Regions from separate parts of the Micromonospora sp. NPDC127501 genome, predicted to be linked through region 3. Evidence: riboswitches for the same ligand, from Rfam matches in the RefSeq annotation. Region 3 holds a riboswitch; each other region holds the start of a gene.

Region 1 (4,228 bases), on a different contig from region 3:
GACGTGGTGCGGCGCCGTACCATCCAGTCCCGCGCCGAGCGGGTCACCCGGATCGAGGACGACCTGCTGGACCCGACGGCCGCCCCGGAGGGGATGACGGTCGTCGGTGACGGCGCGTTGCTGGCCACCCTGTCCAAGGCCACCGGCCGGGGCATGCGTGACATCGTGGCGACCATCCAGCGGGAGCAGGACGAGGCGATCCGCTCGCCCGGCTCCGGGGTGACGATCGTCGCGGGCGGCCCCGGCACCGGCAAGACCGCTGTTGCCCTGCACCGCGCCGCGTTCCTGCTGTACTCCGACCGCAGCCGCTACGCCGGCGGCGGCATCCTGGTGGTGGGGCCGTCGTCGGTCTTCGTCGAGTACATCGGCTCCGTGCTGCCGTCGCTCGGTGAGGACACCGCGACCCTGCACTCACTGGGCACCCTCTTCCCGGGGATGACCGCCACCCGCCCCGACCCGCCCGAGGTGGCGGCGGTGAAGGGCTCGCTGCGGATGCGCCGGGTGCTGGAGCGGGCGGCCCGCGACGCGGTGCCGGGCGGCCCGGGTGAGCTGCGGCTGCTCTACCGCGGCACGCTGCTGCGACTGGACCGGGCCGCGCTGGACCGGATCCGGGACCGCGCGCTGCAACGCGGCGCACGACGCAACGAGGTGCGCCGAGCTGGTTTCGACGGGGTGTTCGCCGCGCTCTGGGCGCAGGCCCGTGAGCTGAGCAGCGGTCGACTGCCGGTGCAACCGGCCTTCGAGGCGGAGATCGCCGAGCGGTCGGAGTTCCGGGAGTTCCTCAAGGCGTGGTGGCCTCGGCTGCACCCCCGGCACGTGCTCGGCTGGCTGGCGCAGCCGGACCGGCTGCGTCGGTACGCCGGGGGAATCCTCTCCTCGGCGGAGATCCGGCTGCTCAACGCCGCGTACCGAAACCTGGACTCGGCCGGGCTGACCATCGCCGACGTGGCGCTGCTGGACGAGTTGGACGCGCTGCTCGGTAAGCCCGCGCAGCCGGCCCGTGCGCGACGCGATCCGTTCCAGCTCGCCGGTGGCGTCCGTGAGCTGAGCACCCTCGGTGAACGTCAGCGGGCCGCCCGCGCGGCGGCCCGGGAGCGTCCGGAGGACTACCGGGAGTACGCGCACGTGGTGGTGGACGAGGCACAGGACGTCTCGCCGATGCAGTGGCGGATGATCGGTCGACGCGGCCGACTGGCCTCCTGGACCGTGGTGGGCGACCCCGCGCAGACCGCGTGGACCGGCGATCCGGAGGAGCTGACCCGAGCCCGCGACCAGGCGCTGGGCCGGCGCAAGCGACACGATTTCACGCTGACCACCAACTACCGAAACTCGGCGGAGATCTTCGCGGTGGCGGCGGCGGAGATCCGTCGGCTCTACCCGGACCTGCCGCTGCCGACCGCCGTGCGCTCCACCGGGGTCGAGCCGGTGGAGCTGGTGGTGCCCGCGACGGGGTTGGAGACCGCGACAGTGGAGGCCGCCGCCGGTCTGCTGGCCGAGGTGGAGGGCACGGTCGGGGTGATCACGCCGGTCCCCCGCCGGGACGAGGTCGCCGGGTGGCTGGGCGCGCTCGGCGCGCCGAGGTTGCAGGTGGTGACCAGCCTCGAGGCCAAGGGCATGGAGTACGACGGGGTGGTGCTGGTCGCCCCGAGCGAGATCCGGGCGGATCCGGGCGCCGGGGTGCGCACCCTGTACGTGGCGCTCTCCCGAGCCACCCAGCGGCTCACCACCATCGACCCGACCGGCTGACGTGTGCGGACTGCCCTCAGCGGAAGGCCCCGCCCGTACACTTGCACACATAGCGATGTGAGCATACATTTGACCGGGTCCCGACCAGCGGCGGAAGGTGGTTCTCGTGGGCGCAGGTCATGACCACCACCATGGGTCCGTCGCCAATGCCGCACACCAGCACCGAGGTCGACTCTGGGCGGCGTTCGGGTTGCTCGCCACCCTGATGGTGGTCGAGGCGGTGGTCGCCCTGCACACCGGCTCGCTCGCCCTGCTCTCCGACGCGGGGCACATGTTCACCGACGTGCTCGGCATCGGGATGGCGCTCGCCGCCATCACGGCGACAAGGCGGGCCACCGGCGACCCGCAGCGCACCTTCGGGCTCTACCGGCTCGAGGTGCTCGCCGCGCTGGCCAACGCGGTCCTGCTCTCCGGCGTCGCGATCTACGTGGTGATCGAGGCGATCCGCCGTTTCGGCGACCCGCACCAGGTCATCGCCGGCCCGATGCTCGCGGTGGCCGTGCTCGGCCTGCTCGCGAACATCGCCGCCTTCGCGCTGCTGCGCGCCGGAGTCCGGGAGAGCATCAACCTCCAGGGCGCCTACCTGGAGGTGCTCGGTGACCTGCTCGGCTCGCTCGGCGTCATCGGCGCGGCGCTGCTCATCACCGTCACCGACTGGTGGTGGGCCGACCCCCTGGTCGCGGTCGCCATCGGCGTGTTCATCCTGCCGCGCACCTGGCGGCTGGCCCGCGCCGCCATCCGCATCCTGGTGCAGGCCGCCCCGGAGCACCTCCAGGTGACGGCCGTGCACGACCGGCTCGCCGCCGTCCCCGGTGTCGTCGAGGTGCACGACCTGCACGTCTGGACGCTCACCTCGGGGATGGAGGTGGCCTCCGCCCACCTGACCATGGCACCCGGCGCGGAGGTCGGTGCGGTGCTCACCGCGGCGCGTACGGCCCTGCACGACGACTTCCGCATCGAGCACGCGACGTTGCAGATCGAGCCCGGCGCCGCTTCCGGAGCGTGTGGCTCCATCGAGTGGTGACGGGGGTTTTCACAGCCTTCCTCCGCTTTTGCCGTAATTTTCCGTGGTGTCGCACGCACCGTCCGTCACATTGGCTGCAGCGGCCCCATTGGCACCGGTAGGCTCGGTCCCGGCCTCCACCAGGCGGCGCCCTCCCGGCGCCGGTGGCGGTCGCCGCCTAATCGCCCAACTGGGCGAACCGGGGAACCATGTTCCTGGGGTGTATCCGCGTCAGCGGTAGGGATCTTCCGTCCCGAACCCGTCAGCTAACCCGGTCGGCGGCTGACGGAAGGACATGCGCAGTGGCACCAGCACGACCACCCGCCGCCCGACTGGCGGCCCTGATCGTCGCGATGTTCGCCCTCGGCGTCGCGCTTCCGGCCGGCACCGCCTCGGCCGCTCCCCCGACCGGCCTGCGGGCCGCCGCACCCGACTCCGACGAGGAGGGCGGCACCCCGGCGTTGCGGGCCCAACTCGAGGCGGCCAGCAAGGGCTACCTGGACGCGAAGCGCGCCCTGGACACCTCCATTCAGCGGCAGAAGCAGCTCGCCACCCAGCTGAAGACCATCGAGGTCGAGATCGACCAGCGCAACGGCAAGGTCGGCGAGATCGCCGAAGTGGCCTACCGCACTGGCCGGCTCGGCGCGATGTCGGCGCTGCTCAACAGCAACACCCCGGAAGGCTTCATGGACCGGGCGGCCGCGCTGGACGCGGTGGCGGCCAACGAGGACCGGGTGTTGCGCGACCTCCTGGACAGCAAGGACAAGGCCAACCGCACCCGGGTCGCCCTGGACGGCGAGATCAACGAGCAGCGCAAGCAGGTCGCGGTGATGGCCAAGCGCAAGGAGCAGGCCGAACGGGCCCTGACCGTGGCCACCACACCCAAGCCGCAGACCACCGCCGACACCAGCTCCAACCGGGGCACCTCCAGCGCCAACGCGACGGCCGCGCCGCGCAACTCCGACGGCTCCTGGCCCTCCGAGTCGTGCAGCGTCAACGACCCCACCCCGGCCAACGGCTGCATCACCCCCCGCACCCTGCACGCGCTCAACCAGGCCAAGGCCGCGGGATTCACCAGGTACGTCTCGTGCCACCGCCCCAGCGGCTCGGGTGAACACCCGAAGGGCCGGGCCTGCGACTTCGCGGCGCAGAAGGGCGGCTTCGGCGGTAACGCCACCGGCGGCGACAAGACGTACGGCAACAACCTGGCCGCGTACTTCATCCGCAACGCGGACCGGCTCGCCGTGCTCTACGTGATCTGGTACAGGCAGATCTGGCTGCCCAGCAGCGGGTGGAAGTCGTACAGCGGGGCGCACGGCACCCCGTCGACCGACCACACCAACCACGTACACCTGTCGGTCTACTGACCCACGCAGTCGTGATGCCTGTGAGTCGTGATGGCTCACAGGCATCACGTGCGTCCGGGCCGGGCTACGTCGCCGGGCGTACCCCTGATGTCGTCGCTCGTCGGACGACCCG
Region 2 (4,228 bases), on a different contig from region 3:
GTCGGTGACCATCGGATCGTTCTCCCCGCGCGCCAGCACCACCGGCACGTCGGTTGCCGCCAGAAGCGCCGCCAGGTCGGGTTCGCCGACGGCGAAGGCGGTCGGGTCCATGGCGAGGCGCCACCGGCCGTCGACCTGGCGCAGCCCGGCGTCCACCACCGGGTGGTCCGGCGAGACCAGGCCGGCCAGCCCGGACACCCGCAGGTAGCGGCGAGCCGCCTCGGTGCGGCTGGCGAACCAGCTCACGGGGCGGGCGGCGACCTCGGCGGCGCGGGTCAGCTCAGCGGGTGACCAGAGCGCCTTGATGCCCAGCCCGACCACCGCGTCCACCGGCGCACCGGCGTCACGGGCGGCGAGCGCCAGGCCGACCACCCCACCCAGCGAGTGTCCGAGCACGACCAGCCGGTCGTCGGGGGCGAGGGCCTGCGCGATCTGCTGGGCGAAGCCCGCGAAGGAGTACGACGGCAGCGGCGACGCCCAGCCGTGACCGGCGAGGTCCGGTGCCAGCCATCGTCCGGGCCAGTGCTGCTCGAGGTACGGCGCCCAGGGCAACCACACGTCCCCGGTTGCTCCCATGCCGTGCAGCAGCAGCAGGACCGGCCTGCGGCCGGCGTGACCACCCGTCTTCTCCACCACGGCCGCAGTCTCCCACGGTTCACGGTCGGGTACGAGAGCCGTCGATGACGGACCGCGCGGACAACCGCTGCGGGCGCCGGCCCCTTGTGGGGGACGGCGCCCGCGGCGGTCAGCGTGCCCGGGTCAGGCGGAGTAGCCCCGGCTGGTGATCCAGTTGGCCAGGTCGATCGTGGTGATCCAGTACGACGGGTCGGCCGGGTTCGCCGAGTCGGCGATCCGCACGGTGCGACCGTTGTCCTTGTAGCCCACGACGGCGATGTAGTGCCCGCCGCCGTAGGAGTGCCAGCCGCCGTCGGTGTCGGTGGCGTCTCCGACGACGTTGGCCACCACGCCCCGGCCGTCGGTGATGGCCTTCACCACGTCGGCCTGGAGGCGGTCCATCTGGGCCGGGCTGGGCGCGCCGGGGAACATCCGGGTCCGGTACGGGGAGCCCTTCACCTCGGCGTTGAGCACCCGGGTGGTGTCCTCGGCCGAGTTGGTGCCCATCTCGGTGGTGCCCAGCTCGGCGCCGAGCTCCTCCTGGGTGCGGTCGACGCCGGCGGCGCTGAGCGCGTTCCGGGTGGCCGCCGGGCCGCAGTTGTAGTAGGTGTTCTGCGCCTCGTAGTCGTAGTCGAGCACCTTGGTCGCCGGCGGCTTCGGCCGCTCCGGCTTCCGGGTCAGGTCGGGGTTGCTGCTGGCCTTGGCAGCGGGCGACGCGGCGCTGGTGGCCGGGGCGGCCGTGGTCGACGTGGCGCTGGCCGAGGGGGACGCGTCCCGTGCCTCGCCGCGGGAGGCGGCGACGTCACTGCGCATCTCGGCGACCGTGGTCGCGCTGCGCTGGCCGGCCGGGGCGTCGTCGGCAGTGGTGAGCAGGGCGCCGGTGGTGGTGGCGATCGCGAGGGCCGCGGCGGAGGCGGCGACGATCTGGTACGGGCGCTCGGTGGCGAGGCGGCGGAGCTGACGCTGCAGGGTGTGCTTCACGGGGTCCTCCACGGATCGGGGGGAGAGCGGCACACCGGTGCCGGACCGGTATCCGGGCAGGCGCCAGCGCGCGGACAGGGGTCCGCGGATGGTGAACCGCTCAGGGGAACGCCCGGCGCGGCCGGGCGGGGAAGGCGATGACCCGGAGGGTCAGCTCACCGTCACGCGACGAATGAGCGGGTGCATCGCCGCGCCGTGGAGGCGGGGGAACAACCGAGGGGTGGAAAGGTGCTGCACGAGGATGGGACTCCTTCCGACACCGCCTACCGGGTTAGCTGACGGATTCGGGCGGGAAGACGCCCTACCGCGGGCCGTGGCTCGCGGATTCACCCCGGACTTACTGGTGGGTCCCCGGTTCGTTGATCACGATTAAGCGGGTCGATGCGGCGTCGCGTCTTGCGATCGGTTACCGCACCGGACGGGACGACACTACTGGCGTCTCAACGCCCTGCCAAGCCAGGTTCACCTGCGTAAACCCCAATTGGCGCGACAATTTCTGCGCGTATTACCGATGACGTGACTCGATGGGACAACCGGTTACGGCGACGCCTGCGGGCGACAACCGGACAGGCCGCAAAAAACGCGGCCACAATCGCGGGAACAATCCCGCCGATCGCGCCGGCCGTCCCATTTCGCGATCAGGTGACCGGCCTCACATCACGGATTGGGCTCAACCCACCCGGGCCGGGCGCCACCGTGCCACGACGGCGGGACGCAACGCCCCGGCCACCGTGCGGCGCGCTGGCACCAGGGTCGGGCGGAGCCGGGCCGCCGCCGCGTACGCCTCCTCGGCGAGGGCACGAGCCGACTCGGCGGCCAACTCCGCGTCGCGCCAGGCGGCCCGCTCACGGTCGGCGGCCACCTGGTAGTCGGCCAGCCGCGCATCCCGGACCACCCGGCTGATCAGCACCTCCTGCTCGACCGGGTGTCGCCGGGGATCCCAGCCGCGCCGGTGCCCGAACACGTCGCCGAGCTGCGCCATGGTCAGGTCGCCCCGCCAGTACGCCGCCATCGCCGCCCGGTGCAGATAGCGTTCCCGGGCGGCGTACTCGGCGGGGGTGTGCGGGGTCTGCGGGGTGGGCAGCGCCCCGGCGCCGGCGAAGCGACGCGCGGCGGTGTCCGCCTCGTCGTACCCGATCCAGGCCTGTTCCAGTTGCTCCTGAGCAGTCAGCCAGGCGGCACGCCGGCGCTTGGCGGTGGTGGTCGCGCCGGCTGCGGCGACGGCCACCTCCTCGGCGTAGCGGCGCAGGTCGACGGCCTCGGCGGCGGCCAGCTCCCGGGCAGTGGGCCCGGCCGGGAGCGCATCGTCGGTGGGCCGGTCCCGTTCGGGGCGCGCGGCCAGCACGGCGAGCAGGCCCAGGGTCAGCAGGAACAGCGTCGACCAGATGGCGGCGGCCTGCGGCACCTCGGTCACGAACTGGTAGAAGACGACGGTCTCCATGGTCGGCACCTCGGGGAGAGAGCAGTGCGATGGGAAGCCGCGCCGACCGGCGGGCCACGGCGGGCCACGGGTCGGCGGGTCAGGGAGCGGGTGGGTCGACAGGGCGCGGTGTCGGGACGGTCGTCCCGGTGGCTCAGCGCGCGGGTGGGGCCCGGGAAGCCCGACCGTCCGCTGCGTCGACGAGAGGCAGCCGGTCAGATTCGGCCGCGCCGACCGGCAGCACGCCGGCCGCGATGGTGCCCTGATCGCCAGGGAGCGCCATCAGCGTGTCGACCGACCATGCCGGGACCGATTCCTCGGCGGCCTCCGGTGGCATCGCCGGGGCCGGGCGGGCCGCACTGTGTGCCTCGCCGCGCCGGTAGCAGGCCGCCAACGACCCGACGGCGACCGAGGCCGGCACCGCGCTCGACGTCGGCACCGGGCCGGGTGTCGGCGTGGCGGCCGTGGCCGGGCCTGCGCCGAGCGCCAGGGCCGCGACGACGGCGAGGCTGGTCAGCACCCGAGTCGCCCAGCGCGCCACCCACCACAGCGGACAGGTGAGCGCGACCGGAAGCACATCCCCACGCTACCGTCGCGCTGACCCGGGCGCACCGACCACGGGCGTGTCGGATCACGCCGCGCCGACCCCGTTGACCAGGGTGGACGTTGTCAGCGCAGGTCGACGTACGTTGATCGACCGCCGGCCCGACCGACCTCCTCGGCAGGTCCGTCGACCTCGCCGCGGGCGCTGCTCGCGGGGTTTCGTGCGTCGTCGTCGCCGGCCACCCGTTGTCGGGGGACGGGCACCGGACGGGCCGCACGGCGCGGCGCGAGCCGGCGCATCATCGGGGTTTCGACGAAGCGGTGCAGCAGCCCGGCGAGGATCAGGTTCGCCGCCAGGAAGCCGAGCACCACGGCCGGGCCACGCCAGCCCGCGAAGCCGACCCCCCAGGTGCCGCTCCAGCGCAGCACGCTGGTCATCACCAGCACGTGCACCAGGTAGAAGGCGAACGAGACCTCACCGAGCCAGACCACCGGCCGGGACCGCCACGGCGAGCGCCGACCCCGCACGTCCGCGTCCGCAGCCGCGGTGATCACCAACAGGTACGCGACCGCGAGCAGCGTGGTCCACAGCTCGGCGCGGATCCACTGTGCGGCCGCCACCCAGGTGACCAGGAACACCCCGCTGGCCACTGTCAGTCCGGGACCGCG
Region 3 (4,228 bases):
TCAGGGCCTTGTCGGCCGCGAGCGCTGCTGGCCGCAACAGCATCGAAGGCCCTGGCGGGGACTCTCGTCCTGGCCAGGGCCTTCGTGGTGGAGCGGGTGACGGGAATCGAACCCGCACTGTCAGCTTGGGAAGCTGATGTTCTGCCATTGAACTACACCCGCAAGCGGCACCACTGTACCCGAGTCGTCGAGCCCGTGCACCCAGGTCCCCCGCCGACCGCTGCCGTCCGCGTACCGCTCCGCCCGGGTCGACCCCGGGTTGATCCACTCGGCTTTCTGGAAGTCGGGGCATCCGGAGCGTTGGGACACCGCGATTTCATTGAAAGCTAGGTGATCATGCGGGTGCCGGCTCCGTTACGACGGAGCCGGCACCGATGAACCTTCCGGTTGTGGTCAGGCGGCCGTGCACTGGACGTCACGGCTGAGGCGGGTCGGGCGCGCCTGCGGGACGGCGAGGGGCACGGCCCCCGCCGACGGGGCGTTTGGGTCGAGCCAGACCCGAACGGCCGGTCGACCCGGCGCGAGGCCCGGAATGCCCGCGATGTGCTGCTCGCGGCGGGTGAGCATGGCCACGTCGACGGTGAACTCGAAGAGCCTCCAGTCGACCTGCGGCTCGGCCCGGGCGCTGTGCGCCAACTGCGCCACGAGGACCGGATCGGTCACCGGACGGGCGTGCCCCGCCACGTACGCCTCGTCGTCGCTCTCCTCCGCGGGGAAGGAGTGCAACGCGTAACGGCCGTCACGTTCGAGGTCGCGGCGCTTGGGCGAGTCGATGATGAAGCAGAACAGCCCCTCGGCGGTGATGACCGGGGAGACCGGATGGACGCGGGGCCCGCCGTCGGCACGGACCGTGGCCAGATAGCCGAAGCCCGGCCCGTATTGCTGGAGGAGAACGCGGATCCCGTCGGCGAGTCGGGGCTCGTCGGCGGCGAATTCGGACCAGGAAGCCATGTGGGCATTCTATCGAACAAATGTACGAGCAGCGACCTCGACGCGCTGGTCACCGGCACCGAATCCGGCCACTTTCGGCAACGCGGCTATGGTGGTCCGATGCTGCTCTCCGACCGCGACCTGGTCTCCGAGATCAAGGCCGGCACGCTGGGCCTGGAGCCGTTCGAGCCCACTCTGGTCCAACCGTCCAGCATCGACGTCCGACTCGACCGGCTGTTCCGGGTCTTCAACAACCACCTCTACACCCACATCGATCCCGCCATGCAGCAGGACGACCTGACCTCGGCCGTCGAGGTCCCCGACGGCGAGCCGTTCGTGCTGCACCCGGGGGAGTTCGTGCTCGCCTCGACACTGGAGGTCATCTCGCTGGGTGACCAGCTCGCCGGCCGACTGGAGGGCAAGAGCTCCCTGGGCCGGCTCGGGCTGCTCACGCATTCCACCGCCGGTTTCATCGACCCGGGCTTCTCCGGTCACGTGACGCTGGAACTCTCGAACGTGGCGAACCTGCCGATCACCCTGTGGCCGGGCATGAAGATCGGGCAGCTCTGCATCTTCCGGCTCTCCTCGCCGGCCGAGCACCCGTACGGCTCGGTGGTCTACGGCTCGCGCTACCAGGGCCAGCGGGGGCCGACACCCAGCCGCGCCTGGCAGCACTGGCGCACCTGGCCCACCCGCTGAGCTTCAGCCGCCAGGACCGAGACGACGAGGGCCCGCCGCGAGGTGATCGCGACGGGCCCTTCGGTCATCCTGGGTCAGCCTGGACGGCCGTAGCTGTGGATCGGGCCGTCGTCGACCTTCTTCATCTTGACCGGCTGACCGGCCTGCGAGGCGTGCACCACCCAGCCGCCACCGACGTACATGCCGACGTGGTGGATGTCGCTGTAGTAGAAGACCAGGTCGCCGGGGCGCAGGTCGCCCTTGCTGACGTTCTTGGTGACCCGGCTCTGCGCGGCGGCGTTGTGCGGCAGCGACACGCCGGCCTTCGCCCAGGCGGCCAGCATCAGCCCGGAGCAGTCGTACGAGTTCGGGCCCTCGGCACCCCAGACGTAGGGCTTGCCGATCTGCGCGCAGGCGAACTTGACAGCGGTGCCCGCGGCGCCGCCGGGGTAGCTCCCCGGGCAGGGCGCCGGGCGCAGCGGACCGCCCCCGCCGCTGCCGTACACCTTGAGGCGCAGCTTCTGCAGGCGGTCGATCTCGTCGTTGATCTGCTTCTTCTTCGCCGCCAGCTGAGCTTCCGTGCGGGTCAGCTGGGCCACCATCTCGTCCAGCGGCGCCTTCTGCGCGGCCAGCTGGTCGCGCAGGTCGGCCACCTGGCGTACGTCCTTCTGCTGGTTGTGCGCGAAGCGGTCGAGCATTTCGAGCTGGCCGACCACCTCGCTGGGCGACCGGCTGCCCAGCACGGCGTTGACGGTCGAGACGTTCTCACCCTTGTAGGCGCGTACGGCCAGGGCGCTGACCTTGTCCATCGCGGCGTCGACCTGGCGCTCCAGCGGAGTGATCCGGGCGGCCAGCGCGTCGGCCTGCTTGCGCTTCGCGGCGAGGTCGATGCGGGTGGCGTTGTGCCGTTCGATGATCGGTTCGAGCTTGTTCCAGTCGGCGTCGATCTGGCGCTCGATCTCGGCGACGGACGGGTCGGCGTGGGCCGCCGTGGCACTGCCGGTCAGGACGACGGCGACGCCGGCCAGCGCGGCGAGTGCGGTGGTGAAGCGGGACCAGCGTGGGCGCGGCACGATCGACGGCGTGCCGGCTGATGCCGACCGCTCGGACGACGGCCGCGGGGCATGGAGTGCCACCGGGGTTCCGTACTCCTTCTTCCTGACCGCCTACCGGGTTAGCTGACGGGTTCGGGCGGGAAGTCGGCGCCCTACCGCAGTGGCTGCGGATTCACCCCGAGGGACCTGGGTCCCCGGTTCGCTCGGAAACGACTCGGCGGTGTCGGTCCGTTACCGCCCGGGCTGGGCGGAGCTGCTGTCGGGCCGACGAATGACCAGAGTAGAGACGCTTGTTACCGATCCGCAACCCGTGCGGCAGTGACACTCCGTACGGATTGGACGAGGTCACCGACCGTGTGTGAAGAATTCTTTCCGCATGCTTCGATAGATGGAAAGGTATTGACGCGACCTCCCGGACGGCGCGATGGTGACCTGACCTCACTCCGCGAGAATCTAGGGGGTTCGATGCACCATCCAACCCTGTCGACCGGCTGGCGCGCACTGCTCGCCGCCACCGTGGTCGCCGCCGCGACCACGGTGCCACTCTCCAGCGGCCCGGCCGCCGCCGCGCCCACCACCGACCGCCAGCAGCAGTACGCCGCAGCGGCCACCGAGTACGGCGTGCCGGCCGTCGTGCTGCTCGGCGTCTCCTACCTGGAGTCGCGTTGGGACACCAACGCCGGCACACCGAGCACCAGTGGCGGCTACGGCCCGATGCACCTGACCGACGCGCGGCACGTGGCCGCCCTACCCGGGCGCGGCCACCACGACGCCGGCGCCGAGGACCCACGCGGCGACGACTCCCGTCCCGCCCGGGTGCCCGCGACCCGGCCGGTCGAGGCACCCGCGCCGTCCACCGCCGCGTTGCAGACCGTGGACGCCGCCGCCACGCTGACCGGCACCACCCCCGAGGCACTGCGCACCGACACGGGCCTCAACATCCGGGGTGGGGCCGCGCTGCTGAGCGCGTACCAGAGGGAGCTGGGCGCGCCGGTGGGCGCGGACACCGACCCGGCGGCCTGGTACGGCGCGGTGGCCCGTTACTCGGGCGCGGACAGCGCCGACGCCGCAGCGGCCTTCGCCGACGAGGTCTTCACGACCATCGGCGCGGGCGAAGCCCGGGTGACCGACGACGGCCAGCGTGTCACCCTGCCAGCCCGCGTGGTGCGGCCCGAGCGTTCCTGGTTGGACCGGCTGGGCCTGCGCCGCCTGGCCCGCCCGGACGGGGTGGAGTGCCCGCGCACCATCTCCTGCGAATGGATCCCGGCGCCCTACGAGGCGTTCGGCGACGGCGACTACGGCAACCACGACCTCTCCGACCGGCCCGCACGGCAGAAGATCGAGTACATCGTCATCCACGACACCGAGGCGAGCTGGGCGACGACCCTGAAACTCGTCCAGGACCCGACCTACGTGAGCTGGCACTACTCGCTGCGCTCGGTCGACGGGCACATCGCGCAGCACGTGAAGACCAAGGACGTCGGCTGGCACGCCGGCAACTGGTACGTCAACGCGAAGTCGATCGGGTTGGAACACGAGGGCTTCGCGGCGCAGGGCACCTGGTA
Region 4 (4,228 bases), on a different contig from region 3:
TACGCGACGGTGATCGCCATCGCGACCAGCAGCATCATCCCGGGCGCCCGGTCCCGCACCTCCCGAACCGCACCGACCAGGAACGGCCACCCACCCCACCAGAACACCACCGAGCCGAGCACCGGCCCCACCCAGGCCTGACCGGGGACGCCGTCGTCCCCGGCGAGGCCCAGCTGATCGGACACGAGACGACTCGTCAGCACCACCGGGACGGTCAACACCAGGCAGACCCAGAACCGGCGGCGGAACATCGCCGGATCGTGCCCGGCGTGCTTGTCGTGCCCGGCGTGCTTGTCGTGCGGCATGGGTTCGGCGCGTCGCGGTCGGTCCGGATCGGGCGGTGACGAGGCGGGCATGGCTCCAACATGCCGCCCCGGAGAGCGCCACGCGAGCGGTTCGGCCGCCCGACACTCCGCCACGACCTGCAACCCCCAGGAGGGCTGGTTAGCATCTCCCACGATGGCCCTCCGAATGCCGCTGCACAGTCGGGCACCGGCGCCGCCACGTCGTGGCGTCGCTCCCGGCCGACCGGGCCGAGCACTGACCGTCCGTGATCAAGCGGTCGTCAGGCAGCGATCCGCCCCGCCGTCCGTCGCGTTTCCACCGCAACGGTGAACCGCCCGGCCCGCTGACCCGTATCCCGCACCGGATCGTTGGGAGTCTCGCCTTGGGTTCCGACCACACCCACAGTGCTCCGTCCGCCCCACCACGGGTGCGACGGATCCTCGTCGTGACGGTGGTACCCCTCTTCGTCGCCACGGTGCTGGCCGCGGTGCTGCTCTGGCCGCGCGGTGGTTCACCGCAGACCGACGGTGGTGCGGACGTGCCGCGCTACCCCGGCACCGTCACCCGGGTGGTGAGCGAGCCGTGCCCGTCGGTGCCATCGGTCCCCGAGGGCACACCGAGGGTCGGCGATGGGCGGTGCGGCACCGTCGACGTCCGGGTGGACGACGGGCCGACCGCCGGCCAGCAGGTACGGACACCGGTGCCCGACGGACCCGGGGCACCCCGGGTCGAGGTCGGCGACGAGGTCATCCTGGTCGAACTGGCCGACCCGACCGATCCCACCACCAGCAACTGGAACATCGCCGAGCACCAACGCGGCACCCCGATGGTGTGGCTGGCGGTGATCTTCGCGGCCGCCATCGTCGCGTTCGGTCGGTGGCGAGGTCTGGCCGCGCTCGCCGGGCTGGCCGCCAGCTTCGCCATCCTGCTCACCTTCGTGCTGCCGGGCATCAGCGCCGGCAGGTCACCGCTGCTGGTGGCGGTGGTCGGCGCGGCCCTGATCATGTTCGTGGTGCTCTATCTGACCCACGGGGTCACCGCACAGACCTCGGTCGCGGTGCTCGGCACCCTCGGCAGTCTGGTGCTGACCGGCGTGCTCGCCACCATCGCCACGGCCGCGACCCACCTCACCGGCTTCGGCAGCGAAGACGCCACCACCCTGTCGATGTTCCAGGGCGACGTGGACCTGCACGGTCTGCTGCTCGCCGGGATCATCATCGGATCGCTCGGGGTGCTCGACGACGTGACGGTCACCCAGGCGGCCACCGTCACCGAACTGGCGAACGCCAACCCCGGGCTGACCCGGTTGCAGCTGTACCGCGCCGCCACCCGGGTCGGCCGCGCGCACATCGCCTCCACTGTCAACACCATCGTGCTGGCGTACGCGGGTGCGTCACTGCCCCTGCTGCTCCTGCTCACCGCCGACTCGCGGCCGATCGGGCAGATCCTCACCAGTGAGTTCCTCGCGCAGGAGATCGTCCGCAGCGCGGTCGCCACCCTCGGTCTGATCGCCGCCGTTCCGTTGACCACCGGGTTGGCCGCGGTGGTGAGCGCTGCCGGGCGTAACGCTGCAGAGGCGTCCACCGACGCTCCCGCGCCCCGGCCCCAGCCGGACCGCAGCGAGGCACTGGCCGCACTCAGCTCACCGCGAACGGCCGGCTCCGACGAGCCGGGCCGGACGCGGACCGCACCCCCATCCGAGGCCACCGACCGGTGGCCGAAGTCGAACAGGAGCACGGATACGGCATGGTGACACTCCTCAGCGTGACCAGATCGGGCATCCACCCTGAGAACCGCGTCACTGGTCACTCAACGCTATGGCGAAATGACGCTTTTGGTCGGCATCCAGGCGTAGCTCACCCGGTCGACTCTCGGGTAACCTCGCTGCCGGTCACCGATGAAGGCGCGAAGCGGCGCCTGCGGTGCCACCGCCCAATCGCCAACCGGCGAGCCGGGGACCCAGGTACCTGGGGTGAATCCGCGTCAGCGGTAGGGGCCACTTCCGCCCCGAACCCGTCAGCTAACCCGGTCGGCGGTCGACGGAAGGGAACATTGTGACGGCACCCCTACGCCGCTGGATGACACCCGTGGTGGCCGTGATCGCCGCACTGACCGTGCTCGCCGGGCCGCTCCCGGCGCACGCCGCCCCGACGAATCCCACACCCTCCGGGCACGAGGAGGACGGCGAGCCCAAGCTGCTCAACGACGTCATCGAACAGGCCAACCGCGACTACTCCGCCGCAAAGTCCAAGCTGGACAAGTCCAAGAAGCGCCAGGCCGAGTTGGCCGCGGAGGTCGACAGGGCCAAGGCCGACCTGGACGCGTTGGCCCCGCAGGTCGGGCAGATCGCCGCCCAGGCGTACCGGACCGGCCGGATCGGCGCTGTCGCGATGCTGCTGGAGAGCGAAGCTCCCGACTCGTTCGTCCGGCGCGCCGGGATGCTCGACGAGATGAACATGGTCAACGAGAAGAAGCTCTCCGAGGTCAACGAGGTGAAGGCCCGCGCCGAGCAGGCCAAGCTGGCCCTCGACACCGAGGTCCGCGAGCAGCAGAAGCAGACCGCCCTGATGGCCAAGCGCAAGAGCGAGGCCGACAAGGCGCTCTCCCTCGTCGGCGGCAAGGGTTTCACCGGCGGCCTGGTGGACGCCACCTCCAAGGTCGCGAAGATCGGCCCGGGTCGCACGGCCGACGGTGACTGGAAGCCCCAGTCGTGCAGCGAGAACGACCCCACCACGTCGGGCTGCATCACGCCGCGCACGCTGCACGCGTACAAGGAGGTCAAGGCGGCCGGCTTCAACCGGTTCGTCGGCTGCTACCGCCCCGGCGGGCCGTGGGAGCACCCGAAGGGCCGCGCCTGCGACTGGTCGCTACAGAAGAGCGGGTTCTCCCCGTGGCACAACAACGACACCCGGACGTACGGCAACAACGTCGCCGCGTTCCTCATCCGTAACGCCGACCGGCTCGGCATCTACTACGTGATCTGGAACCGGCAGATCTGGTTCCCGGCCACCGGCTGGAGTTCGTACAGCGGGCCGTCGAACCACACCGACCACGTCCACATGTCGCTGCTCTGACCCGCACGATCCCCGTCGAGGGCCGTTCCGCGTGACGCGGAGCGGCCCTCGTCGCGTCAGACCGTGGCAGCCGCGGCCGAGTCGGTCGACCCGGGCGATCCGGCCGGGGTCGCCAACGTCGCGAGGTCGGCCGGTACGGCGGCCACCGGGCGCACCGCTCCGGCGGCCAGCCGGTAGGACACCCCCACCACCGCGCACCGCCCCCGCGCCACCGCGTCGGCCAGCACGGGCGACTGCCCGAGCAACGTCTCGACGGTCTGGGCGATGTGGACGTCGACGATGCCGTCGATGTCGTCCACGCCCTCGGCCGCGGCCCGACGCAGGCTGGGCAGCACGGCGTCGACCACCGCGCGCAGATGGCCACTCGGCGCGGTACCGGTCGCGGCGGACTCCCGGGCGGCCTGCACCGCACCGCACGAGTCGTGGCCGAGCACCACCACCAGCGGGGTGCCGAGGACGGTCACCGCGTACTCGACGCTGCCGAGCACCTCGGGGCCGGTGGTGTGCCCGGCGGTGCGAACCACGAACAGGTCGCCCAGGCCCCGGTCGAAGATGATCTCGGCGGCCAGTCGCGAGTCGGAGCAGCCGACGATCACCGCGAACGGGTGTTGCCCGTCGGCCACGGCGGCCCGGTGCCCGGCGTCCTGGTTGGGGTGGCGTGGGGCGCCATCGACGAAGCGCCGATTGCCAGCGACCAGCTCGGCGTACGCCCGGGTCGGCTCGCTCAGCGCGGTGGCCCGCTCGGTGGTCCGCTGCGAACCCGGCTGACCGCCGGAGCTCCCGGTATGACTCATCCCGCACCTCGTCTCGACGCATCTGACCTGGTCAAGCCGGCTTTCCGCCGGCCCGGCGGCGGGCGCTGGCTCGCG

What was found. A riboswitch is a leader RNA that binds a small molecule or an ion and turns the genes downstream of it on or off. The one in region 3 is predicted to bind cyclic di-AMP.
Region 1: it holds a riboswitch for cyclic di-AMP, as region 3 does, so the genes downstream of both, ABTW72_RS18555 (coiled-coil domain-containing protein) here and ABTW72_RS06050 (C40 family peptidase) in region 3, are expected to answer to the same signal.
Region 2: it holds a riboswitch for cyclic di-AMP, as region 3 does, so the genes downstream of both, ABTW72_RS09100 (C39 family peptidase) here and ABTW72_RS06050 (C40 family peptidase) in region 3, are expected to answer to the same signal.
Region 4: it holds a riboswitch for cyclic di-AMP, as region 3 does, so the genes downstream of both, ABTW72_RS22180 (coiled-coil domain-containing protein) here and ABTW72_RS06050 (C40 family peptidase) in region 3, are expected to answer to the same signal.

The regions. Positions count from the first base shown of each region.
Region 1 covers NZ_JBEORJ010000007.1:208,886-213,113, reverse strand. Annotated here, with positions in the region: gene ABTW72_RS18565 (HelD family protein) at 1-1,746, shown strand, start outside; gene ABTW72_RS18560 (cation diffusion facilitator family transporter) at 1,853-2,770, shown strand; cyclic di-AMP (ydaO/yuaA leader) riboswitch at 2,915-3,046, shown strand; gene ABTW72_RS18555 (coiled-coil domain-containing protein) at 3,052-4,116, shown strand.
Region 2 covers NZ_JBEORJ010000003.1:376,952-381,179, forward strand. Annotated here, with positions in the region: gene ABTW72_RS09095 (alpha/beta fold hydrolase) at 1-636, opposite strand, end outside; gene ABTW72_RS09100 (C39 family peptidase) at 760-1,608, opposite strand; cyclic di-AMP (ydaO/yuaA leader) riboswitch at 1,842-1,982, opposite strand; gene ABTW72_RS09105 (hypothetical protein) at 2,267-3,037, opposite strand; gene ABTW72_RS09110 (hypothetical protein) at 3,171-3,593, opposite strand; gene ABTW72_RS09115 (acyltransferase family protein) at 3,686-4,228, opposite strand, start outside.
Region 3 covers NZ_JBEORJ010000002.1:439,641-443,868, forward strand. Annotated here, with positions in the region: tRNA gene ABTW72_RS06035 (tRNA-Gly) at 89-162, opposite strand; gene ABTW72_RS06040 (pyridoxamine 5'-phosphate oxidase family protein) at 394-951, opposite strand; gene dcd (dCTP deaminase) at 1,051-1,629, shown strand; gene ABTW72_RS06050 (C40 family peptidase) at 1,704-2,681, opposite strand; cyclic di-AMP (ydaO/yuaA leader) riboswitch at 2,758-2,893, opposite strand; gene ABTW72_RS06055 (N-acetylmuramoyl-L-alanine amidase) at 3,129-4,228, shown strand, end outside.
Region 4 covers NZ_JBEORJ010000010.1:35,078-39,305, reverse strand. Annotated here, with positions in the region: gene ABTW72_RS22190 (heavy metal translocating P-type ATPase) at 1-305, opposite strand, end outside; gene ABTW72_RS22185 (YibE/F family protein) at 668-2,038, shown strand; cyclic di-AMP (ydaO/yuaA leader) riboswitch at 2,205-2,335, shown strand; gene ABTW72_RS22180 (coiled-coil domain-containing protein) at 2,340-3,359, shown strand; gene ABTW72_RS22175 (carbonic anhydrase) at 3,416-4,153, opposite strand.